One region of the Bradyrhizobium sp. S3.7.6 genome, then DNA from elsewhere that is predicted to be linked to it. Evidence: predicted binding sites of a transcription regulator. Region 1 holds the regulator's gene; each other region holds the start of a gene.
The links. The regulator LexA, encoded in region 1, represses DNA repair genes until DNA is damaged. The targets are predictions, from matches to a motif close to TGTTCNNNNTGTGTTCNG.
Positions count from the first base shown of each region.

Region 2: a site for LexA is predicted at 6,251-6,268, ahead of uvrA (excinuclease ABC subunit UvrA). Genes of this name have one in related genera too.
Region 3: a site for LexA is predicted at 5,689-5,706, ahead of ACVJ5M_RS24115 (single-stranded DNA-binding protein). Genes of this name have one in related genera too.
Region 4: a site for LexA is predicted at 3,982-3,999, ahead of ruvC (crossover junction endodeoxyribonuclease RuvC). Genes of this name have one in related genera too.

Region 1 is NZ_JBSSEQ010000001.1:4,760,030-4,767,996, forward strand. It holds gene ACVJ5M_RS23005 (nuclear transport factor 2 family protein) at 1-304, shown strand, start outside; gene ACVJ5M_RS23010 (DUF2171 domain-containing protein) at 484-717, shown strand; gene ACVJ5M_RS23015 (ComEC/Rec2 family competence protein) at 813-3,107, shown strand; gene ACVJ5M_RS23020 (GAF domain-containing protein) at 3,117-4,058, opposite strand; gene ACVJ5M_RS23025 (hypothetical protein) at 4,282-4,716, opposite strand; gene ACVJ5M_RS23030 (hypothetical protein) at 4,909-5,127, opposite strand; gene lexA (transcriptional repressor LexA) at 5,335-6,036, opposite strand; gene ACVJ5M_RS23040 (molybdopterin molybdotransferase MoeA) at 6,213-7,424, opposite strand; gene ACVJ5M_RS23045 (hypothetical protein) at 7,656-7,850, opposite strand.
Region 2 is NZ_JBSSEQ010000001.1:4,956,240-4,964,206, forward strand. It holds gene ACVJ5M_RS24065 (YVTN family beta-propeller repeat protein) at 3-956, shown strand; gene ACVJ5M_RS24070 (nucleoside hydrolase) at 1,039-1,974, opposite strand; gene ACVJ5M_RS24075 (HAD-IA family hydrolase) at 2,012-2,653, opposite strand; gene ACVJ5M_RS24080 (hypothetical protein) at 2,798-3,130, opposite strand; gene uvrA (excinuclease ABC subunit UvrA) at 3,176-6,154, opposite strand; gene ACVJ5M_RS24090 (outer membrane protein) at 6,459-7,214, opposite strand; gene ACVJ5M_RS24095 (outer membrane protein) at 7,360-7,967, opposite strand, start outside.
Region 3 is NZ_JBSSEQ010000001.1:4,965,225-4,973,191, reverse strand. It holds gene ACVJ5M_RS24140 (TonB-dependent siderophore receptor) at 1-81, shown strand, start outside; gene ACVJ5M_RS24135 (PepSY-associated TM helix domain-containing protein) at 86-1,249, shown strand; gene ACVJ5M_RS24130 (hypothetical protein) at 1,246-1,440, shown strand; partial or broken gene gyrA (DNA gyrase subunit A) at 1,529-4,268, opposite strand; gene ACVJ5M_RS24120 (DUF2306 domain-containing protein) at 4,437-4,835, opposite strand; gene ACVJ5M_RS24115 (single-stranded DNA-binding protein) at 5,038-5,535, opposite strand; gene ACVJ5M_RS24110 (outer membrane protein) at 5,985-6,746, shown strand; gene ACVJ5M_RS24105 (outer membrane protein) at 6,980-7,669, shown strand; gene ACVJ5M_RS24100 (outer membrane protein) at 7,893-7,967, shown strand, end outside.
Region 4 is NZ_JBSSEQ010000001.1:1,947,101-1,955,067, reverse strand. It holds gene ACVJ5M_RS09215 (metallophosphoesterase) at 25-939, opposite strand; gene ruvB (Holliday junction branch migration DNA helicase RuvB) at 1,088-2,140, opposite strand; gene ACVJ5M_RS09205 (hypothetical protein) at 2,137-2,667, opposite strand; gene ruvA (Holliday junction branch migration protein RuvA) at 2,664-3,281, opposite strand; gene ruvC (crossover junction endodeoxyribonuclease RuvC) at 3,424-3,951, opposite strand; gene ACVJ5M_RS09190 (YebC/PmpR family DNA-binding transcriptional regulator) at 4,188-4,934, opposite strand; gene ACVJ5M_RS09185 (methyl-accepting chemotaxis protein) at 5,138-6,886, shown strand; gene ACVJ5M_RS09180 (methyl-accepting chemotaxis protein) at 6,995-7,967, shown strand, end outside.

The sequences.
Region 1 (7,967 bases):
GTCGTCGCTCTACGCGAAGAACGCGTTCTTCTTCGGCTCGAATCCAAGACTCTATCGGGGCAGGGACGGCGTCGCCGACTACTTCAACGGCCTGCCGCGCTGGCGCCAGCCGAGCGCGGCCTTTTCCGACGTGAATGCGGGACAGGCCGGTCCTGATCTCATCAATATGGGCGCGACCATCACGTTCGACCTCGCCGGCGAGCGGGACGATCTCGTCGTCAAGATGAGCTGGGTCATCATCCGCGAGGACGGCGACTGGAAGATCGTCAATCATCACGCCTCGGCGCGCGCGCCGTTGATCTAGCCGTCGCGCTACTCCGCCTCTGTCGTCATTCCGGGATGGCCCGAAGGGCCAGGTCCGGAATCCATAACCCCGGCCTGTGGTTATGGATTCCGGGCTCGCGCCAAGTGGCGCGCCCCGGAATGGCGATAGCAACGAACGCTGCCCCCGCGCGTTGGGGTGGGTCCAACAAGGAACCCACCATGCAGAACATCGCAGAGCATATGGAAGTCATCGGCGCCGATGGTGTCCACATCGGCACGGTCGACAAGGTCGAGGGCCATCGCATCAAGCTGACCAAGAAGGACAGCGGCGAGGGCAGCCACAAGGGCCACCATCACTTCATCGACAAGGGCCTCGTCGCCGGTGTCGAGGGCAACAAGGTTCGGCTCTCAGCCAAGGCGGACGTCGCCGTGACGATGGAAGAGGAAAAGTAGGGGGACCTTCGCTCCGTTCCTGATTCGTACCGCTATTCGCGCAGCCGCACGTTCCGGTAGCCTCCAGGCCTGTCGCGTATCGTAGGGTGCAGGGAATGGCGGAGCCGGGCCGGCCAGTTCGGTCCCAGGGGATCGCGGGGACTTGGATTGCGGGGACTTGGCCCGTCGGCCGAGCTGCATCCGCGGGCGGCCTCGCGCCGGCTGGGTTCGATGTCTGGACGTCGCTGGCCGGGACCCTGAGCGAATGGGCGCGCGCCGAGGCCGGCGCCGGGCGATTGTTGCCGTGGGTGCCGGTCGCGTTCGGCGGCGGTATCGCACTCTATTTTGCCGTCGATCATGAACCGGTGCTGTGGGTCGTTGCTGCGACGGCCATCGTGCTCATGCTTGGCGCGTTGCTGTTGCGTCGGAGCCGGTTGTTTGCTCCGGCGATCATGATCGCGGCGGTGGCGGCCGGTTTTGCCATGGCGACCTGGAAGACGGCGCGGATCGCGCACACGGTGCTGGCAAAGCCGCTCTATTCCGTCTCGCTGTCGGGCTTCGTCGAGACCCGCGACATCCGTGAGCGCACCGACCGCTTCGTGCTGCGTGTCACCGCGATGGAGGCGCAGCGCAGCGACGTCAAGCTCGAGCGCGTGCGCCTCTCCGTGCGCAAGGGGACTGCGCCCGAGGTCGGCAGCTTCGTGCAGTTGAAGGCGCGGCTGTTGCCGCCGTTGTCGCCGGTGCGCCCCGGCAGCTATGACTTTTCGCGCGACATGTTCTTCCAGGGCATCGGCGCCTCCGGCTTCGTGATGGGTACGATTGCGGCATCGGTGCCGCCGGATGCCGGTGGCTTGCGGCTGCGTTATGCCGCCTTCATGCAGGGTCTGCGCGATGCGATAGACGCGCGCATCCGAGCCACGCTCGAGGGCGACAACCGGGCGATTGCGACCGCGCTGCTCACGGGCCGGCGCGATGCGATTACCACGCCCGTCAACGACGCCATGTTCATCTCGGGGCTCGGACATGTGCTCTCGATCTCCGGCTATCACATGGCGGTCGTCGCCGGCGTGGTCTTCTTCGCGGTGCGCGCGCTGCTGGCGTTGATCCCTGGAATGGCGGCCGGCTTTGCCATCAAGAAATGGTCGGCGGCCGCGGCGCTGGTCGCAGCCGCGTTCTATCTGCTGCTGTCGGGCGCGGAGGTCGCGACGCAACGCTCGTTCTTCATGACGGCGGTGGTGCTGATCGCGGTCATGGTCGATCGCCGTGCCATCACCTTCCGCACGCTGGCGGTGGCCGCGCTGATCGTGCTCGCGGTCGCACCGGAAGCACTTGTGCATCCGAGTTTTCAAATGTCCTTCGCCGCGACGCTCGGACTGGTGGCGCTGGTGCAGATCGGCATGCCGAACCTGTTTGCGTCGCCCGATCATTCCGCGACCGCGCGGATTGCAATGTGGGGCGGGCGCGAAATCGCGATGCTGTTCCTGGCCTCGCTGATTGCGGGGCTCGCGACCACGCCCTATGCCGCCTTCCATTTTCACCGCGTGACGCCGTTCGGCGTGCTCGCCAACCTCGGGGCGATGCCGGTGGTCTCGGCCCTGGTGATGCCCGCGGGCCTGTTGGGCTTGATTGCAGCGCCGTTCGGACTCGATGGTCCGTTCTGGTGGCTGATGGGGATCGGCATCGACTGGATGGTTGCGGTGTCGCGCTGGGTGGCCGCTTTGCCGGGCGCGGTCGGCCGCATCTCGGCTTTCGGCATAGCACCGCTGATCGCGGCAAGCTTGGGAATCATCGTGATGGGCTTGTTGCGCACGCCGTTGCGCTGGGCCGGCGCGGTGGTGTTGTTGGCCGCGATCCTCTGGGGACTGTGCGCGCGCCAGCCCGATATCCTGATCGCCGGTGACGGCCAGAGCGTCGCGGTGCGGGGCAGGGATGGGCACCTGCATCTCATCAGGTCGAGCAAGGACAGTTTTCTTCTGAAGGAATGGCTCGCCGCCGACGCCGATCCGCGCGACGCCGGCAGTGCCTCACTGGCCGCCGGCGTGTCGTGCGACGAAGCCGGCTGCGTGACGCCGCTCGCCGACGGGCGCCTGGTCGCGCTGGCCTTGCGCATCGATTCACTGGCTGACGATTGCAGCCGTGCCGCGCTGGTGGTGACGGCGCGGCCGGCGCCGCCGGATTGCGCGGCGATGGTTGTCGGCCGTCAGCGTCTCGCAAGGCAAGGCGCGCTGGCGCTGACGCGAAGCGGCGACGGTTTTGCGGTTCAGGCGGCGAAGACGAGGGGGACAGACCGTCCGTGGTCGCCGGCGGCGGCCGGCGAGGCGGATTTCAGCGCGAGCCTTGCGCCGCAGGCGGCGGCTCCCCGCAACCGCGACGCGACGCCATCGGAAGCCGACCTGCAGGCCGAGGATTGAGCGGACGGGTTACAGATACCAGGCCAGCACGGCGTCGAGCCTGGCGTTGCCGATCACCGGAAGGACGACCATCTGGCTCAGCCCAGAGGCGCTGGCCTGCAAGGCCGCGACCGAGACGTCACGCGCGAGATCGTCGTTGAGTGCGGGCATGCCGGTGGCCCAGGCCCCGCCGATGCTGCCTTCGCCTTTGGCGATGGATTTCGTCGCATAGAGCGCGGCGAGGTCGGTCTGCGCGCTGCAATCGCCGGCGCGGAAGACCAGCGCCGAACGGGCCTCGTCCGGGACCCAGATCTCGAAGCGTCGCGCAATCGGGGTCGCCTGCGCGGAGAGAAATGTCAGCACCCAGGTCTGATCGGTGCCGGTCCGGTAGGGAACGCCGACGCCGAGATTGATTCCGACCTTGGCGGCGTCCTCCCAGCGCAGAAAACTCCTGGCATCGTGCAGGTCCTTGATGATCAGCGGCAGGCCGGCTTTCCAGATGCGGCCGGGAAGGCCGAAGCCGCGCGGAAATCTGGTGTGGCGGGAGTTGAATTCGAACATGTCGGCGGTGCCGTAATAGCCGTCGACGAGCCCCATCTCGTGGGAGGTTTCGGCATCGTTGTGCCAGAGTTCGATCGCGCCGACATGGGCCTCGTCGTCGCCGCAGAACAGCACCATGACGGCTTGCAGGAATTCGCCTGAAAACACCGGCACCGCCACGCCGCAGGTCAGCCCGGCGGCGATGGCCTGATCGGTCCGCTTGAAATAGGAATCGGTGAATCTAGTGAGGATCACGGGGTGGCCGCCGGCCCAGGCCTTGCCGGGAAGTCCCTCGTCATATCCGAAGTGCAGATCCTCGCTCACGTCCCTAAACGCGGACAACCCTTCGCCGTAGAGGCCGCCGCCGAATTCCAGCCGCATGCGCGTGCGGTCAGGCACCCAGAGTTCAACGACGCGAATGAAGGTCTTCATCGAACGTGCCCGCCGTCTCAAGCCGCACCAAGCATCGGCCATTTGGCTGCGGAACGGACGTTCAAAATTCAGGCAGGACAGCGCAAACTTCGTGCGGTGGGAGACGCCACGGCTTGGTCCGCCCGATGGAGTTTCGCGGGACACAAACGACACCATCTCGCCGGCCTCGGCCGGCGATGGCGATTTCAATCCTGGCCCGACCTGTCGGCCGGGAATGGCTGCATCAGCCGATCGGCAGGCGGGTGATGGTTGTCCGGCTGTCGGTGATGGTCTGCGGCTTGTGCTCGCGCTCGCCGAGCGGCTGGGTCACCGGTAGCTGCAGCACGGTCGCACGCTGGCCTTCGACCAGCTGCGTCACCAGCACGGATTTGCCGTCGGGGAATTCGATCGCATCATGATGGCGATCGGGAATGTGCGGATCGATCTTGCCGAACTTGCCGACGCGCGAATTGACGGTGCGCGTCCAGATCCAGCGATTGTCGTAGCGGACGTTGTCGGCGAAGGCGAGCTCCGTCCCCGGGAGCAGGCAGACCGCGACGGTCGGATCGGCCGCGGAGGCAAAGCCGCGCGTCGAGGTGCCGCGGAAGGTTGTCGTGACGATCGTCTCGCCGACTTCGGCGGGACGCGACGCGACGGCATGCAGGCTGTAGTCACACATCGGGTGCTCCTCATGCAGGGATAGCGACCCACGTCTCTTAATCGAGGCGCAGGCCTCTATCAGAGTGGAAATACCAAACGTTCTGCCGGGTTGTAGGCAAATCTACGGCTCGCCGCCGCAGGCCGCAATCACATTAACTTTCCCGAATCCACCAGGAACAAAGCCCGCCCCTTTGCATTCTGCAGGCGCGTGTCAGCGCCCCGCAGGCGCCGACCAGCCGGAATACTGCCAGCCCGGCCGCGACGGTTGGTCGACGGCGTCGAGGGCCTTGCGGACTTGCTCGCTAACGGCGGTGTCCTTGCGGACATGGGGCCGCGATTGCGCGGCTAAGGTTTGTACGTCCAAGGCTTGCGACGCTGATGCTGCGATCAGCGGCGCCACAGCAATTGTGCTCAGAACGATCCGGCGCATGACTTCTCCTCGAACCTGAAGGCCGCGAAGCAGAGCTGCTTCGTGCGGCGTGCCGAGGATTTACCGCTGGAGGAGGGGCCGGATAATCTGCGCGAAACCAGAAAGACTATCCAGCGGAAGCGGACAATCGTCCGCTCCAATCTCGGATCGGCGATGCCGATCCAAAGCGCGCGGGGCGCCAAATAACCGATACCGGCACGTCCGGTATCAATACTTCCGGTACAGCCCGATCAGCTTGCCCTGGATCTTCACCCGGTTGGGCGGCAGAATGCGGACCTCATAGGCCGCATTGGCGGGCTCGAGCGCGATCGAGGCGCCGCGGCGGCGGAAGCGCTTGAGCGTCGCCTCCTCGTCGTCGATCAGCGCCACCACGATATCGCCGGTATCGGCGCTCTCGTTGCGCTGGATCAGCGCCATGTCGCCGTCGAGAATGCCGGCCTCGACCATGGAATCGCCGCGCACTTCGAGCGCGTAATGTTCGCCCGAGCCGAGCATGTCAGGCGGTACGCTGATGGTGTGGCTGCGGGTCTGCAAGGCCTCGATCGGCGTACCGGCCGCGATGCGGCCCATCACGGGGACCGCGACGGGGCGCTCGCCCTCGTCCGCCGGCGGGCTCGAAGTCGTGCGGATCTTGCCGAGATTGCCTTCGATGACGCTCGGCGTGAAGCCGCGGCGGCTGCCGGCAGCGGCCTGAAGCTCGGGCAGCTTGATCACCTCGATGGCGCGGGCCCGGTTGGGCAGGCGCCGGATGAAGCCGCGCTCCTCGAGCGCAGTGATCAGGCGATGGATGCCCGATTTCGAGCGCAGGTCGAGCGCGTCCTTCATCTCATCGAAGGAGGGCGGCACGCCGCTTTCCTTCAGCCGTTCGCTGATGAACCGCAGGAGCTCGTATTGTTTGCGCGTTAACATCTCGACCAAAATCCCCCGGTTGATGTCGTTCGATTCCGAGACGCTGAATTCAGCAGTAAGCCGCTACATTCCCGAAACAAATCATGAACGGACACTATATGTTCGATACATGTTCCGCAACTGCTTAATTTACCGTGAACGCGACAAAGTTCGCGGAACGCACGCGAACGAAGCGCTCAGACGGGCAGCCGCAAGACCTCGCAAGGCGTGCCGGCTTCGGCCTTCGACGCGAATGGCGCGCGCACGAGAAGTGCCTGTGCCGCAGCGAGATTCGCAAGCAGCGAGGAATCCTGGTGATTGACCGGAAGGGCGACGAGCGTGCCGTCATCGCGCAGCTCGAGGCGTGCGCGCAGGTAATCCTCGCGCTGGTCGTTGGCGCCGACATCGCGGCCGAGCACCGCGCGTTCGCGGCGGTGATGAATCATCGAACGGCCCGAAAGCGCGCGAATCAACGGCACCATGAACAGGAAGCCGCAAACGTAGGATGACACGGGATTGCCGGGCAGGCCGATCACGCGCATCGCGCCGAGCCGCCCGTTCATCATCGGCTTGCCCGGCCGCATCGCGATCTTCCAGAACGCCATCGAGATACCTTCGTCCCTCAGCGCCTGCTGGACCAGATCGTGGTCCCCGACCGACGCGCCGCCGGTCGTGATCAGGATGTCGGCGCCGCTCTCCCGCGCGCGGCCGATGCCGGCCGTGGTGGCCTCCAGCGTATCGGCGGCAACGCCGAGGTCGATGGTATCGGCGCCCTCGCTGCGGGCGAGCGCGTGCAGGGCGTAGCCGTTGGAATAGACGATCTGGCCGTGGCCCGGCGTCGTACCCGGCATCACCAGCTCGTCGCCGGTCGCGAGGATCGCGACCTTCGGGCGTCGCCGGACTGGCAATTGCGGGTAATTCATGCCGGCGGCGAGCGCGAGGTCGCGCTCGGTGAGCCGGGCTCCCTTGCGCAGCAGCACGTCGCCTTCCGAGAAGTCGACGCCGGCGGGGCGGATGTGCCGCCCCGTTACGGCGGCTTCCTTGATGGTGATGCGCTTGCCGTCCGCGATCGTGTCCTCCTGGATCACGACCGCATCAGCGCCATCGGGAACGACACCGCCGGTGAAGATACGCACGGCCTCGCCGGCGCCGATCGATCCCGCAAACGGGCGGCCCGCCGCGACCTCGCCGATCAGGGTGAGCTGGGATTCGATCTTCGCCGCATCGACCGCGCGCACCGCATAGCCGTCCATTGCCGACATCGCCTGCGGCGGCTGCGTGCGCCGCGCGGCGACGTCGCGCGCGAGCACGCGGTGGAAGGCTGCGTCGAGCGCGATCATCTCTTCAGGCAGCGGCTCTGCGCCCGCCAGCACCGCAGCGAGCGCGTCGGAAACCGGCATCAGGGCCACGGGTGAAAACTCCTGCTGGGCCCGTTCGGGCAAATCGGCGGCGAGAGTTCTAGCCGAGTGCAGGCGCAGAGGCAAAACAGTGGCCGCGCAGGATGATTTATCCTGCGTCATCCGCTCTGCGATGAAGGGTGAGCATCAAGTCCGCCGCGGCATGATCCAGAAGGCGAGACAGACCGGTACGAGGATGGCCATGGCGAGGACGAGAAAGACGAGAGCCACGGCCAGCATCGGTCAGCCCCCCGGCTGCTTGTACGGACTGACGTCCGGCGCTGCGGGGCCCTGATCCCTGTCAGGCAGCGGGTCGGCCTGGGATTTCAGGTCGGCGGCCTTGCTGATCAGCTTGGCGGAAAGCTCAGAATCCGATGTGGTCCTGGCGAATTTCATCAGCAGAGAGGCCTGCTTGGTGAGGTAGGTTTTGCCCAACACGACGATAAGCCCGATGTAGAATTCCCAACGGACTCATGAGTCCTGAGAGGGGCAATCGTTCCGGGAACTCCGTATAAAAATGCACAAAGGGTTTTGGTTCCTCGCCCCCAGGCAAAA
Region 2 (7,967 bases), 200 kb from region 1:
CCGTGCGGGCGCGGATCCTGGCGGCGCTCGCCGCCAGCCTTTGCGCTGCCAGTATTGGCAGCGCGTCCGCCGAAGAGGCGTTCGTCACCAACCAGCTCAGCGACGATCTGATGGTCGTGGACCTCGCGACATCGCGCAGCGTCGCGACCATCCCGATCGGCGGCAAGCCGGCCGGCGTGGCCGTCAGCGCGGATGGGCGCTTTGCCTATGTCACGAGCCCCGACGCCAAGGCGGTGACCGTGGTCGACGCCGCAACGCGGCAGGTCTCGGGGCGGATCGAGGTCGGCGGCGGGCCGCTCGGCATTGCCGTGACGCCCGATGGCAAGACGGTCTACGTCGCGGACTGGTATGCGGCGGCAGTGCGGGTGATCGATACGGCCTCGCGCAGTATCACGGCCAGCATCGCGGTCGGCGCATCCCCGTCCGGCCTCGCGGTGACGCCTGATGGCAGGCTGCTGCTCTCGGCGGACCGCGACGACGACAGCGTCTCGGTGGTCGATACCGCGACGCGTGAGCGCAGGGCGACCATCAAGGTCGGGACCCGTCCGTTCGGCGTCACCATCGATGCCGAGGGAAAACGCGCCTACACCGCCAATGTCGGCTCCAACGACGTCTCGGTGATCGACATCGCCGCGAGCCAAGAGATCGGCCGCGTGCCGGTCGGGATGCGTCCTTATGCGGTGGCGCTGACGCAAGGGCGCGGCTTCGTCACCGACCAATATGGCGGCACCGTCAGCGTGTTCGACCTGGCGACGCTGAAGCCGGTCAAGCGGATCAATGTCGGCGACTATCCCGAAGGCATCAATGTGACCGCCGACGGCAAGCGCGTCATCGTCGCCTGCTGGGAGAGCAACACATTGAGCATCATCGATGCCACCGAGCTGAAGGTGATCGGCGAGGTCAAGACCGGCGACGGCCCGCGCGCGTTCGGGGCGTTCCTGCGTAGGACGGAGTAGGGGGCGCGGAGCATCTGTAGCCTGCATGGAGCGAAGCGGAATGCGGGGACACTTTCCCGGATTGCGCTTCGCTCCATCCGGGCTACGGCGCTAAACCACTCTTAGATCCGGCAAACGCCTTCAACTTCAGGAAAAAGTTCTTCAGGATCGGGTTGCGATCCACATAGGTCACGTAGCGGATCGGATGCCGCCGGCGATCGATGCTCCACGTGATCTGATCCGTGGGAACCGGAGCCGGCACGATCACGCTCGGCGCCCAATCGGGATTGAGAAGCCAGCCGACCGGCGCCATGTCCCAGATCTCCTTGGCCCAGCCCAGATGGTCGGACGAATAGTCCTTGAAGCGCATGGCGAGGAATGCGCCGATGCTGCCATGCGGTTCGACGTAGCGCTCGATCTCCGGCACCGTGCTGTGAAGGTGCGAGGTGACGCCCTTGCATGGCACGAGCACGAGCGGCACGCCGCTGTCGAACAGCACCTGCGCGCCGCCGACGTCCTGCTTGAGGTTGAACTCGATCGTGTGCGGCCATTCCAGCGCGTGACCGCCAAGCCAGACCACCACCACGCGGTCGATGATGTCGGGGGCCTCGAGCAGTGCCGAGGCGACATTGCTGATGGCGCCGATGGCAATGACGTAGAGCGGATTGTCAGGGGAGCCTGCGCGCGCCCGGGCCACGAGGTCGTTGACGGCGGGGGCCGCCTGCGCCGTCTTACCGGGACCGACATAGTCGGTGACGCCGCGATGGACGAGGCCGTCCGGCGCGACGTTGAGGCGCTCCAGCAGGCGAAGGATTTCCTGGTAGCTCAGCTCCATGCCGTGGCCGGGACTGTCGGCGCGTGTGTTGAAGAACGGCGCGGCGTAGATCGCCTCGACGTCGAACCGGTCCTTCGACAGCAGCATCTGCACCAGCGCGAACTGATCGTCGATCTCGTTGTAGGTGTCGGTGTCGAGCACCACGCGCACCTTGCCGACCGGCGGCTCCAGGAGTTTGAGGCGGGCTGCGTCCGAGAGTGTCATCACCGTCTCCTTGGGCCGGGGGGGGGCCGATTGCGGATCAGGCCTTGAGCGAAATCCGGCAGACCACGTCTGCGATCTCATCCATCTGCGCGAACATGTGATCGGGCGCAAGCGCCCGCAGCGCCGCCGGCGCGGCGTAGCCCCAACTCACCGCGCCGCAGGCAATCCCTATCGCGCGCGCCGCCTCGATGTCGCGGACCTCGTCGCCGATCGCGATCACGCGGCCTGGCTCCACGCCCGCGCGCCGGATCACGCGGCGGAATTTCGCGGGCTTGCCGAACAGCGACGCCGCGCAGTCGAAATGCGCGAACAGGGCGGCGGACTCGCCAAGCTTCTCGCGCGCATTGGCTTCGCTATCCGACGTCACCAGCGCGAGCTGCACGCCGTTCCCGGCCAGCGTCTGCAGCATCGTCTCGACGCCGGCGAATAGGGGAATCTCCGCCGCCGCCTCCGCCTTCAGCCGCCGCGCATGCCGCGCGATCGCCGGCAGCTTCCACAGCGGCACCTCGAGCCGGGCGAGGATCTCGCGCGACGAGGCATGTCGCAGCGCTTCGATTTCGTCATCCGCGACGCGGCGAAAATTGAAGCGATCGGCGACATCGTTGATGGTGCGCAGGAACCACGGAAAGCTGTCGGCCAGTGTGCCGTCGAGATCGAAGATGGCGAGGGAGTAGTGCATGGAGGAGGTTTTGGAGTTCGCTGACAAACGAGACGTGGCGGCTATTATTTAGAAGAATTCGAGGACACCCATGCGACACGAGCGCATTGAAATCAACCCTGCGATCATGGCCGGCAAGCCCGTCAGCCGTGGGACGCATGTGCGTCACCGCAACCTGCGCACGTGAACATTGATGTCGAGATCGATGTTGCTGACGCAGGTCTGAGTAGTCCGGTGAGAGCCGCCCTCGTGCCAGGGGCCATCGCGCGTGCGGGCGTTGGTGATATTGGCGAGCTTCAGGCATCGCCATTGCGGCAGCGGTCCGCTGCTCTCGCCGCCAAATTGCCAGGCGAGGACGGCTTCCTCACCCATCTTGTTGGTGCCGATGATGTGGGGGCAGAGCTCGCGATAACGCCCCTCGTAGATGCAGGTTACCTGCTGCTCGGCGAGGATTGCCTTGCGGAAGAGCATGTAGGTGCGGCTGGGCATCGCGGACACTTGCAGCCTTTCCCCGATGATCCCGCGGACGAGGCGGAATGAACTCTACTCCGCCGCCTCGCTCGTGCTCCTCCGCTTCGGCTTCCGTGCCTTCTTCAGCACCGGCTCCAGAAACTTCCCCGTGTAGCTCCGCGGCGCTTTCGCGATGTCCTCCGGCGGGCCCCAGGCGACGATCTCGCCGCCGCCGTCGCCGCCTTCGGGGCCGAGGTCGATGACCCAGTCGGCCGTCTTGATGACTTCGAGATTGTGCTCGATGACGACGACCGTGTTGCCCTGTGCGACGAGCTCGTGCAGCACCTCAAGCAGCTTCTTGACGTCGTGGAAGTGCAGGCCGGTGGTCGGCTCGTCCAGGATGTAGAGCGTGCGGCCGGTGGCGCGCTTCGACAGCTCCTTCGCGAGCTTGACGCGCTGGGCTTCGCCGCCCGACAGGGTCGTCGCCTGCTGGCCGACATGGATGTAATCGAGCCCGACGCGGTGCAGGGTCTGGAAGGTCTCGCGCACGCGCGGCACCGCCTTGAAGAAGTCGGCGGCTTCCTCGACGGTCATGTCGAGCACGTCGGCGATGCTCTTGCCCTTGAACAGGACCTCCAGCGTCTCGCGGTTGTAACGCTTGCCCTTGCAGACGTCGCAGGTGACGTAGACGTCGGGCAGGAAGTGCATCTCGATCTTGATGACGCCGTCGCCCTGGCAGGCCTCGCAGCGGCCGCCCTTGACGTTGAAGGAGAAGCGGCCGGGCTCGTAGCCGCGCGCCTTCGCTTCGGGCAGGCCGGCGAACCATTCGCGGATCGGCGTGAAGGCGCCGGTATAGGTCGCGGGATTCGAACGTGGCGTGCGGCCGATCGGCGACTGGTCGATGTCGATGATCTTGTCGATGTGCTCGAGGCCCTCGATGCGATCGTGGGGCGCGGCGCCTTCGCTGGCGTTGTTCAGCTTGCGGGCGATGGCCTTGTAGAGCGTGTCGATCAGCAGCGTCGACTTGCCGCCGCCGGAGACGCCGGTGACGGCCGTGAACAGGCCGAGCGGAATTTCGGCCGTGACGTTCTTGAGATTGTTGCCGCGCGCGTTGACCACCTTGATGGTGCGACGATGGTTCGGCGGGCGCCGCTCCGGCACCTCGACCTCGAGCTCACCGGTGAGATATTTGCCGGTGAGCGATTTCGGGTTGCGCATGATCTCGGCGGGCGTGCCTTCGGCGACGATGTTGCCGCCATGCATGCCGGCGCCGGGGCCGATGTCGAGGACGTAGTCGGCGAGCAGGATCGCGTCCTCGTCATGCTCGACCACAATCACGGTGTTGCCGAGGTCGCGCAGGCGCTTGAGGGTATCGAGCAGGCGTGCGTTGTCGCGCTGGTGCAGGCCGATCGAGGGCTCGTCCAGCACGTAGAGCACGCCCGTCAGCCCCGAGCCGATCTGCGAGGCGAGGCGGATGCGCTGGCTCTCGCCGCCGGACAGCGTGCCGGAGGAGCGGGACAGGGTGAGGTAGTTGAGGCCGACATCGAGCAGGAAGGTGAGACGCTCGCGGATCTCCTTGAGGATGCGGCCTGCGATCTCGTTCTGCTGCGTGTTCAGCGCCTCGGGCACGGTCTCGAACCATTCGCCGGCCTTCCTGACCGACAGCTCCGAGATCTCGCCGATGTGCTTGCCGCCGATCTTGACGCAGAGCGCCTCGGGCTTCAGCCGGAAACCCTTGCAGCCCTCGCAGGGGACGTCGTGAAAATATTTTGCGAGCTCCTCGCGCGCCCACTCGCTCTCGGTCTCGCGATAGCGGCGGTTGATGTTGGTGATGACGCCCTCGAACGGCTTCTTTGTGTCGTAGGAGCGGACGCCGTCCTCGTAGGAGAACTTGATTTCGTCCTCGCCCGAGCCAAGGAGGATCGCGTTCTGCGTCTTCTTCGGCAGATCCTTCCATTTGGTGGTCAGCGTGAACTTGTAGTGCTTGCCGAGCGCGGTCAGCGTCTGCACGTAGTAGGGCGACGACGACTTGGCCCAGGGCGCGATCGCGCCCTTGCCGATGGCGAGCTCCTTGTCGGGGATGACGAGGTCTTCGTCGACATGCTGCTCGACGCCGAGGCCGCCGCAGGCCGGGCAGGCGCCGTAGGGATTGTTGAACGAGAACAGGCGCGGCTCGATCTCCGGAATCGTGAAGCCGGAGACGGGGCAAGCGAATTTTTCCGAGAACAGGATGCGCTCGGGGCCGCTCTTGTCGTGGATCTTTGCGGTCTTCTTTTTCTCTTCGGCAGGCGCAGCGGCGGCGGGCGCGTCGGCGAACTCGACGACGGCAAGGCCCTCGGCGAGCTTAAGCGCGGTCTCGAAGCTCTCGGCGAGACGCTGGCCGATGTCGGCGCGCACCACGATGCGGTCGACCACGACGTCGATGTCGTGCGGAAATTTCTTGTCGAGCGTCGGCGCCTCCGCGAGCTCATGGAAGGTGCCGTCGATCTTGACGCGCTGAAAGCCCTTCTTGAGCCATTCGGCGAGCTCCTTGCGGTACTCGCCCTTGCGGCCGCGCACGACGGGGGCGAGCAGATAGAGGCGGGTGCCTTCGGGCAGCGCCAGCACGCGGTCGACCATCTGCGAGACGGTCTGGCTCTCGATCGGCAGGCCCGTGGCGGGCGAATAGGGCACGCCGACGCGCGCCCAGAGCAGGCGCATGTAGTCGTAGATCTCGGTGACGGTGCCGACGGTCGAGCGCGGGTTCTTCGAGGTCGTCTTCTGCTCGATCGAGATCGCCGGCGACAGGCCGTCGATCTGGTCGACATCAGGCTTCTGCATCATCTCCAGGAACTGACGCGCATAGGCCGACAGCGATTCGACGTAGCGGCGCTGGCCCTCGGCATAGATGGTGTCGAAGGCGAGCGAGGATTTGCCGGAGCCTGACAGCCCCGTGAACACCACCAGCTTGTCGCGGGGAATCTCGACGTCGACATTCTTGAGGTTGTGCTCGCGCGCGCCACGGATCGTAATTGCGCGCAGGCTGGATCCCGCGTTCTGCTGTTGGCGCTTCGCCTTGATCACTTCATCCATCCGAGTTGCCCTCAACGAATCCCAAAGGTGCGCGATCGCGCCAACAAAAAAGGCGCGCGTCGCCCGGAACCGGGATCGGCGCCGATGGGTATGGCAGCGAACGTAGGAAGAACGGGGACGGATTTCCAGTGGCGTGTGCGAATCGTCAACGGATTGTTGGCGCGCTGGCGGCATCTGGCAGGAGCGGGGCGCCCGGAACATGCGAAGGGCCGGCGCGAGGCCAGCCCTTCGTTCGCGTTTGAATGCGGATTTGGGGCAATCCGCACGTGATCAGGACTTGGAGGTTCCTGAGGGAAGCTTTGTCTCAGTATTTGGCGACGACCGGGCCGCCCCAGCGGTAATTGATGCGGATCAGGCCCATGTCGATATCCTGGCCGATCCTGTCGGTGCGCGGGGCGAAGCCGCCGACGAGAGTTGCGAAGTCGGCGCTGTGATGGCCGAGGAAGACATGGTTGTACTCGCCGCCGACCGACCAGTTCTCCGCAAAACCCCATTCCACGCCGATGCCGATCGCGTAGCCCCAGCGGGTCTGGTTGACACTGTTGAACACCGCGGCCGGGACGCCGGGGACGAAGGTGTCGTACTTGTCGTGCGCCACCGCGGCGCCAGCCTTGCCATAGAAGAGCAGGTTGTTGATGGCGTAGCCCATCTGGCCAGTGAACAGGCCGAAGCTGTCGATCTTGGTCTGGTTGGTGAACAGCGGCAGCGCCACGCTGACATTGCTGCCCTTGAAGTCGGCCCAGTTGCCTTGGCCCTCGATGCCGAACACCCAGCGCGATTTCTGCCAGCGATAGCCGAGTTGTCCGCCGACCGTGCCACCGTCCGCATTGTGACAGCCTTCGCCAACGGCCGGATCGACAGCGATGCCGAGCGCGCGGGTCACGCCCCAGCATGCATGGGCCAAGCCGCCGCCGCCGTTGATGCCGGCATAGATGCCGCTCCAGTCATAGACGGGAACGGCGGCCGCCGGCGCCTTGTAGAGTGGGAGATCGGCGGCGGTAGCCGGCGCGACCGCGCCGAGTGCGAACAGGCTGACCGCAGCCAGCATCCACGTCTTCATGTCACGTCCCCAACTCGCCAAAGCCATTCGCGGACGCATTGCGCGCGCCTCACGACTCCAAGACGGTTGGGTGCACCCTCGCGCGAAAACAAAAAGGCCGGCACAAGGCCGGCCTTTCGTAACGCGATGGCGTTGGAGACGAAGATCAGTATCTGGCGATGAGGGGGCCGCCGAACCTGTAACTGACGCGGGCCGTTGCAATGTCAACGTCCTGGCGGATCCGATCGGCGCGCGAGAACGTGCCGTTGTTGAACGTAAAGCGGTTGTCGCGCGATCCCATGAAGCCGTGCACATAATCGACGCCGACCACGATGTTGGGCGTTACGCCGAAATCGAGGCCAGCACCAACCGCTCCGCCCCAGCGCGTTTCATTCGCCCTGTCGAACACGAAGCCGGTGGCGGTGGTGAAGCCCTCGTATTTGTCGCTCACAACCATCGCACCACCCTTCGCGTAGAACAGCACATTGCTCCAGGCGTAGCCGACCTGGCCGGTCACGAGGCCGAAGGCGTTGATCTTCGAGCGGTCTGAGCCGACGCCGCCGGCAGCCAAGCTCGGTCCATTGGAGCCGCTAAGGTGAGCCCAGTCGCCCTGGCCTTCCACGCCGAACACCCACGACGCGCTTTGCCAGCGAAAGCCGGCCTGGCCGCCGGCCACGCCGCCGGTCGCGGTGTGGCAGCCCTCCGATGCGGGGGGAGTGATCGGCGCACCGAGGATGTTGGTGACGATGTCCCAGCAACTATGGCTCCAGCCGC
Region 3 (7,967 bases), 210 kb from region 1:
TATGTCTCGTTATGCACCGCCGGCGGCTGCCGCTGGGCGCTGGGGCGCACGGTGCTGGCGACGCTGACCTACCGGTGGTGAGAGGATGACAGCACAGTCAGTCAAATGGTGGTCGCTGGTCCACAAATGGACCAGCCTGGTCTGCACGCTATTCCTCCTGATGCTTTGCATCACCGGGCTCCCACTGATCTTTCATGACGAGATCGACGAGCTCTTCAAGTCGGAAGCCTCGGCCCGAGAGCTCCCGGCGGATACTCCGCAGGCTCCGCTAAGCCGGCTGGTCGACGCCTCCAAGGCGCGCTATCCGCAGCGCTACCTCCAGGTGCTCGGCTGGGACGACGATCGCGCCAACGTCGTCAACGTATTCCTCTCGGCTACGCCCGAAGCTCCCCCCGGCCAACGTTTCCTGAAGCTGTCATTCGATTCCAGGACCGCGGAACTGATCGGCGAAGACACGCAGCAGGGCGGCCTGATGAGCGCCATCCGCATATTCCACCGCGACATGTTCTTGGGGTTGCCGGGTGAACTGTTTCTCGGCGTCATGGGCCTGCTGTTTGTCGTCGCGATCGTTTCCGGCATCGTGCTCTACGCGCCCTTCATGCGCCGGCTCAACTTCGGCACGGTGCGTCGTATCGGCGCGTCGCGGGTCAAATGGCTCGACCTGCACAATCTGATCGGCGGAGTGACTCTCATATGGCTGCTTGCCGTCGGCGTCACCGGTGTCATCAACACGATATCGTTGCCGCTGTTCTCCGCCTGGCGCGCGGAGGTGATGCCGGAGCTGATCGCGCCGCACTTGGGCAAGCCGCCGCTTGCGAAATGGGCCGACGTCGACGACGTCATGGCCGCAGCACGTCGGGCGCTCGACGGCAATACGCCGGCCAGCATCATCTTTCCGACGGTCGCACGGTTCGGGACACCACGGCACTTCATCGTCTGGACCAAGGGCACGACGCCGATCACCTCGCGCCTGTTCACGCCCGCGATGCTCGACGCCGAAACCGGGCAGCTCGTCACCGCGCGTGGCCTGCCGTGGTATCTCAGGGCGTTGCAGGTATCGCGCCCGCTTCATTTCGGGGACTACGGCAGCCTGCCGCTGAAGATCATCTGGGCGCTGCTCGACCTCGCCGCCATCGTCGTGCTCGGAAGCGGCGTCTATCTCTGGCTCGGCAAGCGCAAATCGCCTCGCCTCACCGCGCACGCGCAGGACCGGCCGCCCGTCGTCGCGACATCCGGGCTTCGCCCATGAAACGCGAGCGTCACACCGCGGACGAGATCTTTCGCTGGCCATTCCTGCTCGGGGTGCTCACCCTCGTCGGGCTGGCGTCGGCGCTGCTCGGGGACGATGGCTGGGACGCGCTGTCCTGGGCGGCACTGGCCGTTCCGCTGGCTGTGCTCGGCTGGAAGGCATCGCGCCGGCCGCAGCTTCCGGGATCATAGGCCCGCAGCGGCGCGTTGTGGCACGCCGGTCCTGTCCGATCGACAGCAACCGTCAGCCGGAGACGGCACCCGACAGGAGCGGCTCGATCTACGAGCCGTTCCCGTTCTCGCCATTGCCGCTCTCGGCCTCTTCCGTGATGTGCTCGACCGAGACGACGTGCTCGTCCTCGGCGGTGTCGAACACGATCACGCCCTGGGTCGAGCGACCGGCGACGCGGATGCCTTCGACCGGGCAGCGGATCAGCTGGCCCTTGTCGGTGACCAGCATGATCTGGTCGGCGTCTTCCACGGGGAAGGAGGCCACCAGATTGCCGTTGCGGTTGTTGACGCTCATGGCGACGATGCCTTTGCCGCCGCGGCCGGTGGTGCGGTACTCGTAGGACGAGGTCCGCTTGCCGTAGCCGTTGACGGAGACGGTGAGCACGACCTGCTCGGCCGCCGACATCTCGATATAGCGCTCCTGCGGAAGCTGGAAGCTGCCGGAGGTCTCCTCGGCCTCGGCATCCACTGCGGGCTCCTCGGTCGCGGCCTCGCCAGCGACGGCGCGGCGCATCTTCAGATAGGCCGAACGTTCGTCCGAGGTGGTCTCCATGTGGCGCAAGATGGCCAGCGAGATCACCTTGTCGCCTTCGGCAAGTGCAATGCCGCGCACGCCCATCGAAGTGCGGCCGGTAAACACGCGCACGTCGGGGACAGGGAAGCGGATGCACTGGCCGCCGGCGCCGGTCAGCAGCACGTCGTCGCGCTCGGTGCAGATCTGCACGTCCACGATCGCTTCATTCTCATCGAGCTTCATGGCGATGATGCCGGAGCGGCGGACGTCGACGAAGTCGGACAGCTTGTTGCGCCGGACGTTGCCGCCGGTGGTGGCGAACATCACGTCGAGGTTGCCCCAGGTCGATTCATCCTCCGGCAGCGGCATGATGGTGGTGATGCGCTCGCCCTGCTCCAGCGGCAGGATGTTGATGAGCGCCTTGCCGCGCGCGTTCGGCGCGGCCATCGGCAGGCGCCAGACCTTCTCCTTGTAGACCTGGCCGCGCGACGAGAAGAACAGCACCGGCGTGTGCGTCGACGCCACGAACAGGCGGCTGACGAAATCCTCGTCGCGGGTCTGCATGCCGGCGCGGCCCTTGCCGCCCCGGCGCTGCGCCCGGTAGGCCGACAGCGGCACGCGCTTGACGTAGCCGGCGTGGGAGACGGTGACGACCATGTCCTCGCGCTGGATCAGGTCCTCGTCCTCGACCTCGCCCTCCTGCTCGATGATCACGGTGCGGCGCGGGGGTCGCGAACTCGGCCTTCACCTCGGCGAGCTCGGTCTTGATGATGCCCAGCACGCGCGCGCGCGAGCGCAGGATGTCGAGATAGTCGGCGATCTCGCCGGCGAGCTTGTCGAGCTCGTCGCGGATTTCGTCGCGGCCGAGTGCGGTGAGGCGCTGAAGGCGCAGGTCGAGAATGGCCCTCGCCTGTTCCATCGACAGCCGGATCGTGCCGTCCTCGCTGATGCGGTGGCGCGGATCGTCGATCAACGTGAGCATGTCCTCGACGTCTCGTGCCGGCCAGTCGCGCGACATCAGGGTGTCGCGGGCAGTGGTCGGGTCGGGCGAGGTCCGGATGACGCGGATCATCTCGTCGATATTGGCGACCGCGATCGCCAGACCGACCAGGATGTGGGCGCGATCGCGCGCCTTGGCGAGCAGGAACTTGGTGCGCCGCGTGACGACCCGTTCGCGGAAGTCGACGAAGATCGCCAGCAGGTCCTTCAGATGCATGATCCGCGGACGGCCGCTGTCGAGCGCCACCATGTTGACGCCGAAGCTCGTCTGCAGCGGCGTGAATCGGTACAGCTGATTCAGCACCACATCCGGCACGGCGTCGCGCTTCAATTCGATGACGACGCGGTAGCCGTCGCGGTCGGATTCATCGCGCAGGTCGCCGATGCCCTCGATCTTCTTTTCCTTGACCAGCTCGGCGATGCGCTCGACCATCGTCGCCTTGTTCACCTGGTAGGGAATCTCGGTGATGATGATCGCCTCGCGCTCCTTGCGGATGGTCTCGATCGCGACCTTGCCGCGCATGACGATGGAGCCGCGGCCGAGGTGGTAGGCGGCGCGGATGCCCGCGCGTCCGAGAATGACGCCGCCGGTCGGGAAATCCGGTCCCGGAACGATGTTGATGAGTTCCTCGATGGTGAGCGCAGGATTGTCGATCAGCGCGACGCAGGCGTCGATGACCTCGCCGAGATTGTGCGGCGGGATGTTGGTGGCCATGCCGACCGCGATGCCGCCCGCCCCGTTGACCAGGAGGTTCGGGAACTTGGCCGGCAGGACCGACGGCTCGGTTTCGTTGTTGTCGTAGTTCGGCTGGAAGTCGACGGTGTCCTTGTCGATGTCGGCCAGCAGAGCCAACGCCACCTTCGTCAGTCGCGCTTCGGTGTACCGATAGGCGGCCGGGGGATCGCCGTCGACCGAGCCGAAATTGCCCTGGCCGTCGATGAGCGGCACGCGCATCGAGAAGTCCTGCGCCATCCGGACCATGGCGTCGTAGATCGACTGGTCGCCATGCGGATGATATTTACCGATCACGTCACCGACCACGCGCGCCGACTTGACGTACTTCTTGTCGGGCGTGTGCCCCTGCTCGTTCATCGAGTAGAGGATGCGACGATGAACCGGCTTCAACCCGTCGCGCGCATCAGGCAGCGCACGCGCCACGATCACGCTCATCGCGTAATCGAGGTAGGACTTCTTCATCTCCTCGTAGATGGAAACGGGACGAATGTCCGAGGGTTGCGCCGGCTGGTCGCCGGGCTTGTTGTCGTCGTCAGCCAAGGGGAAATCCGGTGAGATTTTATCTGGGAATCATATAGCGCATCGCCCCCCTGATAACCACCCTTGCGAGGTCTGGGGAAGCGGTTTTTCCGACTGTTTTTCCAGAGACTTACGAGCTCAGCACGATCGCTTCGAACGGAGCTGGAATGAGCCATTGGGAACCACGTCTCAGGCCCCGAAAATCACCCGGTGCATGATGCGGCCGGGCACCAGCGTGAACAGGCCCGCCACGACCAGCGCCCCCGTGAACAGGAGGATCATGGCGCGGCGATGATCGGTGATGCGATGGGTATGCGCCCGCCACACCGCGAGCGGTAGCATCACCAGCGTGAAGATCGACAGGAGATGGATCGGGCTGAACGGCCCGACCAGGCGGATCTGGTGGATCCAGAACGACGAGGCCGCCACCACCGCCATCAGCGCCACCCAGATCCAGCCGATCGTCCGGTGCGGCAGCGTGCCCTTGGGGGCGGCAAACTGAACGAGGCCGAGCACGAAGGCGGCCATGGCGGCAAAGGCATGCAGCGGGATCGCCGGAGCAGCCTCAAGCAGTGGCGCAACGCTCATGCAGGGCTTCCTCTAATCGACGGCCGACCCATGTGAATAGGATTAACATCAAGTTAATACCATTCACATCACTCCTCGTCAAAGGCTTGAGGCAGCACATGAGGCAAGCCCGGAAAAACCGAGCTTTGCCCGCCAATTGGTAAGAAATCCTGTCGTTTCAAGCGAGCAAGGTGACATCAGGGGCGAAGCGCCCCCGCCCGCCTCAGAACGGGATATCGTCGTCCATGTCGCTGTTGCGGCCACCACCGCCACCGCCGGCGGCAACTGCGCGGCGCGGCGCGCTGCTGACGGGACCGGAGGAGCCGAAATCGCCGCCCGGCTCGTCGCCGAAGCTGCCGCCTCCACCGCCGCGGCCGTCGAGCATCGTCAGGGTCGAGTTGAAGCCCTGGAGCACGACCTCGGTGGAGTACTTCTCGGCGCCGCTCTGGTCGGTCCATTTGCGGGTCTGGAGCGCACCCTCGATGTAAACCTTCGCGCCCTTCTTCAGGTACTGCTCGGCGACCTTGCAGAGCCCTTCATTGAAGATCACGACGCGATGCCACTCGGTCTTTTCCTTGCGCTCGCCGCTGTTCTTGTCGCGCCAGGTCTCCGAGGTGGCGATGCTCAAATTCGCGATCGGCCGCCCGTCCTGGGTGCGGCGGATTTCGGGATCCTTGCCGAGATTTCCAACCAGAATGACCTTGTTGACGCTTCCCGCCATCGCCGCTCTCCACTCCGAATGCCACTGAATTTTAGAAGGCCCGGGACGCGCCCGCGTCCTCTGCAACCTGTTGACGCGACCCTATACGCTTGCGCGGACGGATCGGCCCGTCACCCCTCCACTTATCCCCATATATAGCACCCCTGGCGGGTTCGTTCCAGATTTGTTCTTATGACACCCCTCACCTTGTTGCGTTGGCAAGACGACACCGCGCTGCACAAAGACGGCCTGCGCCAAATGGAATTTCCCCGAATTCCTGAGGACGGCGAAACAGCTTAACATTCATCAAGTTAGAAGCAGTTCAGATGCCGCCCGACTGTTGCATTCCGGAGACGGACTCCGCCTCCCGCCTAAGCTACGCTTGCCGCGGAATTAGATTCTTATAGGCGTCGCGCCTGATCAGCCGCTTCGGGGACTTCGAAAAGCGGTCAGAAACTGGGGGGACTGCAATGAATAAGATTTTGATTGGTACTATTGGTGCAATCGCGTTGGGGCTGTCGGCTCCCGCAATCGCGGCAGATCTCGCTGCGCGTCCCTACACCAAGGCTCCGGCACCGATGATCGCGACCATCTACGACTGGAGCGGCTTCTACATCGGTATCAACGGCGGCGGCGGCACCAGCCACAAGTGCTGGGACGTCGATATCGGCGGTGGCGTTCTCGTAGGCGAAGGCTGCCACAACGCGACCGGCGGCACGGTCGGCGGCCAGGTCGGCTACCGCTGGCAGTCAGCCAACTGGGTGTTCGGCTTCGAAGGCCAGGGCAACTGGGCCGATTTCTCGGGTGACAACATCAGTGCGATCAGCGGCCTGCGCGATCGTTCGAAGATCAACGCCTTCGGCCTGATTACCGGTCAGGTCGGTTACGCATGGAACAACGTCCTGGTCTACGTGAAGGGCGGCGGCGCCGTCGTCAGCGATCGCTACCGCAGCTTCGACGTCGCCAGCGGCCTCGAGTTCGACCGGGCCAACGAGACCCGTTGGGGCGGCACCGTGGGTGCGGGCGTCGAGTTCGGATTCGCCCCGAACTGGACCGTGGGCTTCGAGTACGACCACATCTTCCTCGGCAACCGCACCATCGGCTTCACCGGATCCGGCAATTTCGCCCCGCTCGGCGTTGCCACACGCTCCGATCGCATCAGCCAGGACGTCGATATCGGCCTCGTCCGCGTGAACTATCGCTGGGGCGGTCCGATGATCGCAAGATACTGACATCCCTCTGAAATCGCTTGGAGATCAAAGGCCGGCCTCGCGCCGGCCTTTTTGCGTGGGCAACGGGAATTATAGGTCAGTCACCGTTACGTTTTGCGATTATTGTGGCTTTTGGGAGACGCAACTTGCGGCTTTGCTCGTGTAAGCACGACATCAGTTGGACCACGGCGTCCGATGTCCTTCCGAACGCACGGAAGGCAAAAACAGAAACCGGGACTGGGATTAGTTTGAAAATGAAGAAGGTTTTGTTGGCTTCGGCCTGTTTGTTCGCTCTCGCTGCTCCGGCTTCGGCCGCTGATCTCGCGGCGCGCCCCTACACCAAGGCTCCGGTGGCGGTGGCCTCGGTCTACAACTGGACCGGCTTCTACCTCGGTATCGTCGGCGGCGGCGCCTGGGAAAACGGTTCCGGCGACCCGAAGATGAAGGGTGGCTTCGTCGGCGGCACCGCCGGCTACAACTGGCAGACCGGCAACGTCGTGTTCGGCGTCGAGGCTGATGGTTCCTGGGCTGACGTCAGCGCTTCGGCGACCGGCGCCACTGTTGTTCCCGGATTCGGCGTTGTGACCGCAACGGCGAGCTCGAAGACCGATGCCATGGGCACCGTGCGCGGCCGTATCGGCTACGCCGTCAATCAGGTCCTGTTCTACGGCACCGGCGGCTACGCCTGGATCGACAACAAGATCACCCTCTCCGCTCTCGGCCTGACCGCGTCGGACAGCAAGTGGCACTCCGGCTGGACCGTCGGCGCGGGCGTCGAGGCGTTCTTCGCTCCGCAGTGGTCGGTCAAGGGCGAGTACCTCTATCGCAGCCTCGGCGGCGAGACCTACTTCTCGGGCGCCCTGCCCACCGGCACGCTCAACTTCCACACCGTGCAGGTCGGCGTGAACTATCACTTCGGGGGCCCGGTGGTCGCGAAGTACTGAGCTTCGCTTCCAACGCACCGCGTTACGAAAGGCCGGCCTTGCGCCGGCCTTTTTGTTTTCGCGCGTCCAGATCCAGGCCAACCGATTCCCAACGTTTTCGGGGAAAGCTGTGGTATCCCGGCGACACAACCTTCGGCTTTAATGGTGTAGAGCAATGACATCGGTTGGGTCATTGGGTCGGCCGTTTTTGGTCGACAAAGAGAAACGAAACTGGGGAATTGAAATGAAGAAGGTTTTGCTGGCCTCGGCCAGTCTGTTCGCACTCAGCGCGTTGGCTCCCGCCTCGGCGGCCGATTTG
Region 4 (7,967 bases), 2.8 Mb from region 1:
AACAGCCGGCCGCGCAAGCGCAGGTTATGCCACGGCCGGCGTCCTTCCCAGCGTCACTTCGACGATTTCAGGCGGCACGCCGACGCGGACCGGCATGATGCTGCAGCCGAGGCCGCCGGAGACGATGACGTCGCATTTCAGCCGGAAGTGACCATAGGCGAGCTGCACGCCGTGCTGAGGCGAAACAGCCGGCGACCAGCCGAACAGGCGGACCTGGCCGCCATGGGTATGGCCGGACAGTTGCAGCGCGACGCGCGCGGGTACGAGCGGCGCGATATTTGGCTCATGCGCGAGCAGGATAACCGGCGCATCGTCGGTGACCTTCGCCAGCGTGCCCGCGAGATCGTCGGCGCCAAGCCGATGCACGCGGCCATAGCGCTTCGCGGGATAGTAGGCGAGCTGGTCGCCGAGGCCCGCGAGCCAGAAGGAGCGTCCGTCCTTGGTGAGACGCACGACGTCGTTCTCGTAGACGGGAATGCCGGCCGCCTCCAGCGCGCGATGGGCGGCTGTCGGCCCGTGCCCGGCCTGCTGCACGGCCCTGTCCACCCAATAGTCGTGATTGCCCATGACGGCATGGACGCCGAGCGGTGCCTTGAGGCCCGCGAGCACCTTGGCCCATTCGCTCGACGGAATGATGCGCGTGACCTGGTGAACACCCGCAACATAGTCGCCGAGCAACACGATGACATCGGCGTTGAGCGCATTGGTGCGATCGACGATGCCCTCGATCCGCTCCAGCGACATCCAGGGATCGCAGGCATGAATGTCGTTGACGATGGCGATCTTGAGCGGAAAATCCGCCGGCCATTGCCGCGGGGTCGGGTGATAACGGGTGACGCGGAGCCGCAGCGGCTCAATGCCGACGCCATAGGCCGCGGTCGAGACGCTTAGCGCGGACAGGCCGCCGATGGATCGAATGAGATGACGACGCGTGATCATGGAAGCCCGATGGTGATGCAGCTTTGTGATGCGGTCCGATTGGAGCGGAATTGGGGTCCGCTCGTGCAGACGGCCTGCATTTGCGTGCAGACCGTTTGCAAAGGTTACCGGAAGTTCATGACAACCGACGCACCTTACATCACCGCAATTAGTCGTCGCTCTCGTCCGAGCCGAACAGGCCGAACTGTGCCGCGGCATCGCGCGAGGGCTCGGCGATGCCGAGATGGCGGAAGGCGTGCGAGGTGAGCAGACGGCCGCGCGGAGTGCGCTGGAGATAGCCGCACTGAATGAGATAAGGCTCGATGATGTCCTCGATCGCATCGCGCGGTTCGGACAAGGCGGCGGCCATCGTCTCGACGCCAACCGGGCCGCCACCATAGTTCTGCGCGATGGTCGTGAGGTAGCGGCGGTCCATGGCGTCGAGGCCCGCGGCGTCGACCTCGAGCGCGCTCAGCGCATGATCGGCGATCTTGCGGTCGATCGAGGCGGCATCGGCGGCGGAGGCGAAATCGCGCACGCGCCGCAGCAGGCGGCCGGCGATGCGCGGCGTGCCGCGGGCGCGGCGCGCGATCTCGTTGGCACCGTCGGCGCTCATGCCGACATTGAGCACGCGCGCGCCGCGGGTGACGATGCTTTCCAGCTCTTCGATCGTATAGAAGTTGAGGCGGACCGGGATGCCGAAGCGATCGCGCAAGGGATTGGTGAGGAGGCCGGCGCGCGTGGTGGCGCCGACGAGCGTGAATTTCGACAGCTCGATCTTCACCGAGCGTGCCGCCGGGCCCTCGCCGATGATCAGGTCGAGCTGAAAGTCCTCCATCGCGGGATAGAGCACCTCTTCCACCGCCGGGCTGAGCCGATGGATCTCGTCGATGAAGAGCACGTCGCGCTCTTCGAGGTTGGTGAGGAGCGCGGCGAGATCGCCGGCCTTGGCGATCACCGGACCCGAGGTCGCGCGAAAGCCGACGCCGAGCTCCTTGGCGACGATCTGCGCCAGCGTGGTCTTGCCGAGGCCGGGCGGGCCTACGAACAGCACGTGATCGAGCGCCTCGCCGCGCTTGCGTGCCGCCTCGATGAAGATCGAGAGGTTCTTGCGCGCCTGCTGCTGGCCGACGAAATCGGACAGCGACTGCGGGCGTAGCGCGGTGTCGCCGACGTCATCGGAGCGGCGCTCGGGCGTGACGATGCGTGGGGGAGTGGTCATGCGGGCAGGATAACACGATGCAGCGGTTTCGCGAGCCACCAGCACAGGCTGGCCGGAATGACGGCGACGACGGCGAGCATCGCCGAAAGCTTCAGCGCCTCGGGCGCGGAACGGACACTCGGCACGATCACCGCCGAGGTTTCGGAGGGCACGACGAACATGCCAACCATGACGAAGCCGGCCGCGCCCACGGCCGCGGCGAGCCACGCCATCCAGATCATGTTGAGATCGGCGTAGACCGCCGCCAACGCAAATATCAGGCCGGCGACGACTGCAGGAAGGAACGAGGCGAGAATCGTGACGATGGCCAACAGCACGACCGCGATCGAAACCAGAGCACGCAGTGCTTCCAGTTCGAGGAACACGAGAAACATCTGCAGCACCGCGGCGCCGAGCGCCGTTACCGTCACAGCAACCAACGCGGCGGTCGTCAGCGGCCCGACAATGGAGAAAATCACGACGATACCGGCCACGCGCGAAAGGCGACGAAGCAGGGCGGCGACGGGATTGGCGTGGGCCGCGCTCACTTTGACAGCTCCTTCAGGCCTAGCCGGATGAGTTGCGCGGTCTCGGCGCTCTCGCCCGCGCTGCGCGATGCCGATGCGATGGCCGCAGCCGCCTGCGGCTGGCCGTAGCCGAGATTGACCAGCGCAGAGATCGCGTCCGCCACCGGGCGCGGCGCGCGCTGGTCGTCGACGGCGCCGGCGAGATGGACGACGGCGGGATCGACATTGGCGAAGGCTGGCGCCTTGTCCTTCAGCTCGGTAACGATGCGCTCGGCAACCTTGGGGCCGACGCCCGGCGTGCGTGCCACCGCGGCCTTGTCGCGCAGCGCGATCGCGTTGGCGAGATCGGAAGGCGCCAGCGTGCCGAGCACGGCGAGCGCGACCTTGGCGCCGACGCCCTGCACGGTCTGGAGCAGGCGAAACCATTCGCGCTCCTGATCGGTGCGGAAACCGAACAGCTTTATCTGGTCCTCGCGGACATAAGTCTCGATCGACAGCACCGCGGCCTCGCCGGGCGAGGGCAGATGCTGCAGCGTGCGGGCCGAGCAATGCACCTGATAGCCGACCCCGCCGACGTCGAGGAGCACATAATCGTCGCCGTAGGAATCGATCAGGCCCTTGAGCTTGCCGATCATCTCGGGACCTCAGCTACGGCAGGCACTTCTCTCTCGTCATGGCCGGGCTTGACCCGGCCATCCACGCCTTTGACATCGACGAGAAAGAACGTGGATGCCCGGGACAAGCCCGGGCATGACGCCGGCGATGCATGACGATCGATCATATCCCCACCACCTTCAGCCTGAGCGCCGTGCTCTGGCGGTGATGGGCGTGGGTGATCGCGATGGCGAGCGCGTCGGCGGCGTCCGCTGACGGCGGCTCGGCTTTCGGCAGCAAGATCTTCAGCATCATCGCGATCTGGTGCTTGTCGGCGTGGCCGGCGCCGACCACCGTCTTCTTGACCTGGTTCGGCGCGTATTCGGCGACGGTAATGCCGAACATCGCGGGCGCCAGCATGGCGACGCCGCGGGCCTGGCCGAGCTTCAGCGTCGCGACGCCGTCCTTGTTCACAAAGGTCTGCTCGACCGCGGCTTCCATCGGCTTGTGACCGGACAGGACGGCGGCAAGCCCCTCATGGATCGCGAGCAGCCGGCTCGCCAGCGGCAGATCGTCCGGTGGTTCCACCGAGCCGCAGGCGACGTAGATCAAACGATTGCCCTCGGCCTCGATCACGCCCCAGCCGGTGCGGCGCAGGCCGGGGTCGATGCCGATGATGCGAACGGGGCCACGAATCGGGAGCGCAGTCATGGGCCAGTGATAGCGGCTGGCTGCGGTGGGGGAAACAGAAACAGAACGGAAGTAACAGGGGAAGTGGGGCTCGTCGGAGATCGCCGCGCTGCCCGCAGCACCCTCCGACGTCATACCCCGCGAAAGCGGGGTATCCAGTACGCCGCGGCTTCTCCGTTTCCCTCAGACGTCTCTGGAATACTGGGTCGCCCGGTCAAGCCGGGCGACGACAGCGGAATCCGGGGCTGGTGGCGACCTCAGCCGCCAATCTTCGCCATCAGCGCGTCCGACACCTCGAAATTGGCGTAGACGTGCTGGACGTCGTCGTGCTCGTTGAGCAGGTCCATCAGCTTCAAAAGCTTCTCGCCGGTCTCGTCGTCGACCGCGACCGTATTCTGCGGCTTCCAGATCAGAGCGGCCTTGCGCGGCTCGCCGAACTTGGCTTCCAGCGCCTTGGCGACGTCGCGATAGCCTTCGGTCGAGGCGTAGATCTCGTGTCCACCTTCGCCCGATACCACGTCGTCGGCGCCGGCCTCGATCGCGGCATCCAGCACCGCGTCGTCGGAGGCGACGCTGCGGTCGTATTCGATGATGCCGGTGCGGTCGAACATGAAGGAGACCGAGCCGGTTTCGCCGAGATTGCCGCCCGACTTGGTGAAGAAGGAGCGGATGTCGGAGGCGGCGCGGTTGCGGTTGTCGGTCAGCGCCTCGACGATGACGGCGACGCCGCCGGGGCCGTAACCCTCGTAGCGGATCTCGTCATAGTTCTCGCCCTCATTGCCGAGCGCCTTCTTGACGGCGCGCTCGATATTGTCCTTCGGCATGTTCTCCTGGCGCGCCGCGATGATGGCGGCACGCAGGCGCGGGTTCATGTTGGGGTCGGGGGTGCCCAGCTTGGCCGCGACGGTGATTTCCCGCGCCAGCTTGCCGAACAGCTTCGACTTCTGGGCATCCTGCCGCCCCTTGCGGTGCATGATGTTCTTGAATTGGGAATGTCCGGCCATGCGTGTCTCGTAAGGAATCGTGCGCCAAAGGTGAGCGTGGGAAGCGCGGCCTTATAGGCCGCCAACCCACCGGAATGAAAGAGGCTCTACGACTTTAAGGTAATACCGTAGTGTCCCGTGCCTAGGAGTCAGGCACCGTTAACCCTGATTTCATTCCGGCTTGCGAAAATAGCAACCGCCCGTTCCCCGACAAGAGTGACCTGATGGCATTCGCATTGTTTCGGAAGCGTCTGCCCGACTTGTCCACGCCCGTGGCACCCCCACAGGCCGCGCCGTCGCCGGCCGATCCCGCGCCCGCCCTGTCGGCCGAGGGCGATTCCGCCAGGGAAATCCTGGAACTGCTGGAACTCGAGCTCGGCGCCATGATCCGCCAGCTCGAGCGCGCCGCCAATTCGGTGGCCGGCGGCGCGGAGGCGACCGCGGCAACGCTCGCGGACATTCGCGAGCGCACCGACGCCCTCACCGGTCGGACCAATGCCGCGCAGTCGAACGCCTCGACCTTCGCCCATGCCGCCGACAAGTTCACCCAGTCCGCGCAAGGCATCGGCGCGCAGGTGCGCGAGGCCGGCAAGCTCGCCGACGAAGCCAGCGCCGCGGCGCAGGAAGCCCGCGCCAATGTCGACCGCCTGCGCGAATCCTCCGCCGCCATCGGCAATGTCGTCAATCTGATCGCGCAGATCGCGCGGCAGACGACGCTGCTCGCGCTCAACTCGACCATCGAGGCCGCGCGTGCGGGTGCGGCCGGCAAGGGCTTTGCGGTCGTCGCCACCGAAGTGAAGGCGCTCGCGGTGCAGACCCAGGGCGCGACGGAGGAGATCACCAGGAAGATCGACGCGCTTCAGCGCGACGCCGCCGGCTCGGCCGACGCCGTGCATCGCATCGCGCAGGCGATCGAGGCGATCCGCCCGGTGTTCGATACCGTCAACGGCGCGGTGGCCGAGCAGAATGCCACCACCAGCGAGGTCTCCGGCAACGCGGCCAGCGCGTCGCAGTTCGTCATCTCGGTCGGCGAGAGCGCGGCCGAGATCGATGCCGCGACCAAGGCGGCCGAGACCCACGGCGAGAACGTCGCCAGCGCCGGCAAGGCCGTCACCACCTTCGCGCGCAAGCTGAAATCGCGCTGTGCCGTGCTGCTGCGCCAGAGCGAGCACGACGACCGCCGCAAGACCGAGCGGCTGCCCTGCCATCTCAAGTTCGAAGCCGCGCGCGGCGTGTTGCAGGTCTACGAGATCGCGATGGACGGCGTGCTGATCGGCGGCGCGGAGGCGGCGAAGCTTGCCACGCAGGCCGTCGTCGACGGCACCCTCGAAGGCGTCGGCGCCTGCCGCCTGCGCGTGATCGAGCAGTCCAAGACCGGCGCCCGCGCGCAGTTCGTCAGCCCCAACGCCGATCTCAGCGAGAAGATCGAAGACAGGCTCTGGTCGATCCACGAGGAGAACACCGAGTTCGTCACCCGCGCCATGGAAGCCGGCACGGCGGTGACCCGGATTTTCGAGCAGGCGGTTGCACGCGGCGAGGTCAAGATCGACGACCTCTTCGACACCGATTATGCGGAAATCGCCGGCACCAATCCGCAGCAATACCGCACGAAATATCTGGACTGGGCCGACCGCACGCTGCCGCCGTTCCAGGAAGCCTTTCTCGCCAAGGAACCGCGCATGGCATTCTGCGCCATGGTCGACCGCAACGGCTTCCTGCCGGTGCACAACAAGATCTATTCGCATCCGCAGCGGCCGGGCGACACCGCCTGGAACACTGCCAACAGCCGCAACCGGCGGATCTTCAACGATCCGGCAGGGCTCGCCGCCGCGCGCAACCTGCGCTCGTACCTGGTCCAGAGCTATGCCCGCGACATGGGCAACGGCAACACCGTGATGATGCGCGAGATCGACGTCCCGATCCGCGTCCAGGGCCGGCACTGGGGCGGATTCCGCACGGCTTACAAGCTGTAGTGCACGCTCAGGCAAGACGCCGGCCGCGAATCATCCTTTAAGGCTGGAATTGGAATGGGAATGCCGCGGAGAGCCGGCGAACGGCTCTGACTGGAGGACTCTCAAAACATGTCCGTCGCACAATTTGCAGTCCTGGACACCGGCTCCAACCGGACACTTGCCGAACGTCTGATCGACCAGCTCGCCGACCGCATCGGCGGCCTCGGCGTCGAGCTCGCCGACATCGCCGGCAACGTCCAGGAGGTCGCAAACCGCGTCGCGAACCAGTCCGAACGGTTCCATCACCTCCAGGAGACGGCCGAGACCATGGTCTCGGCCAATCACGATATCGCCAACGCATCGCAGGCGGTGCAATCGACCGCATCGGCGGCGGTCGGCGAGATCGCGCAGTCGCGCGGCGCGGTCGACACCGCGGTCAGCCACATCTCCGAGCTCGTCGCAGCCGTGGAGCGGATCGAGGCGCGCCTGAGCGCGGTCGGCTCGGCGCTGGCGCAGGTGGCAAAAGTGTCCGGCTCGATCGAGGCGATCGCGAAGCAGACCAATTTGCTCGCGCTCAACGCCACCATCGAGGCGGCCCGCGCCGGCAATGCCGGCCGTGGTTTTGCGGTGGTCGCAAGCGAGGTCAAGAATCTCGCGGAGGCTACCCGTGCGGCCACGCATCAGATCTCCGACACCGTGCGCGATCTCGACGGCCAGATCGAAGGCCTGATCGGCGAGAGCAGCGACGCTTCGCAACGCGCTAAGACTGCCGGCGAAGGCGCCCAGCAGATCTCCGGCATCATCTCGCGGGTCCAGCAGGGTTTTGCCTCGGTGGAAGCGGAGATTGACAGCGTCACGCGCGCCGCGACCTCCAATCTCGGCCATTGCGACACGGTCATCAGCGAGCTCAACGAGCTCGCCAAGGGCGTCGACCTGTCCTCGCGCGATCTCAAGAACGCCGATCAGCGCGTGACAAAACTGCTCGACACCTCCGAAGCGCTGATCGCAATGATCGCCGACAGCGGCGTGGAGACATCGGATGCGCCGCTGATCCGCGTCGTCGTCGAGACCGCAAAGCGGATCTCGGACGAGTTCGAGGCCG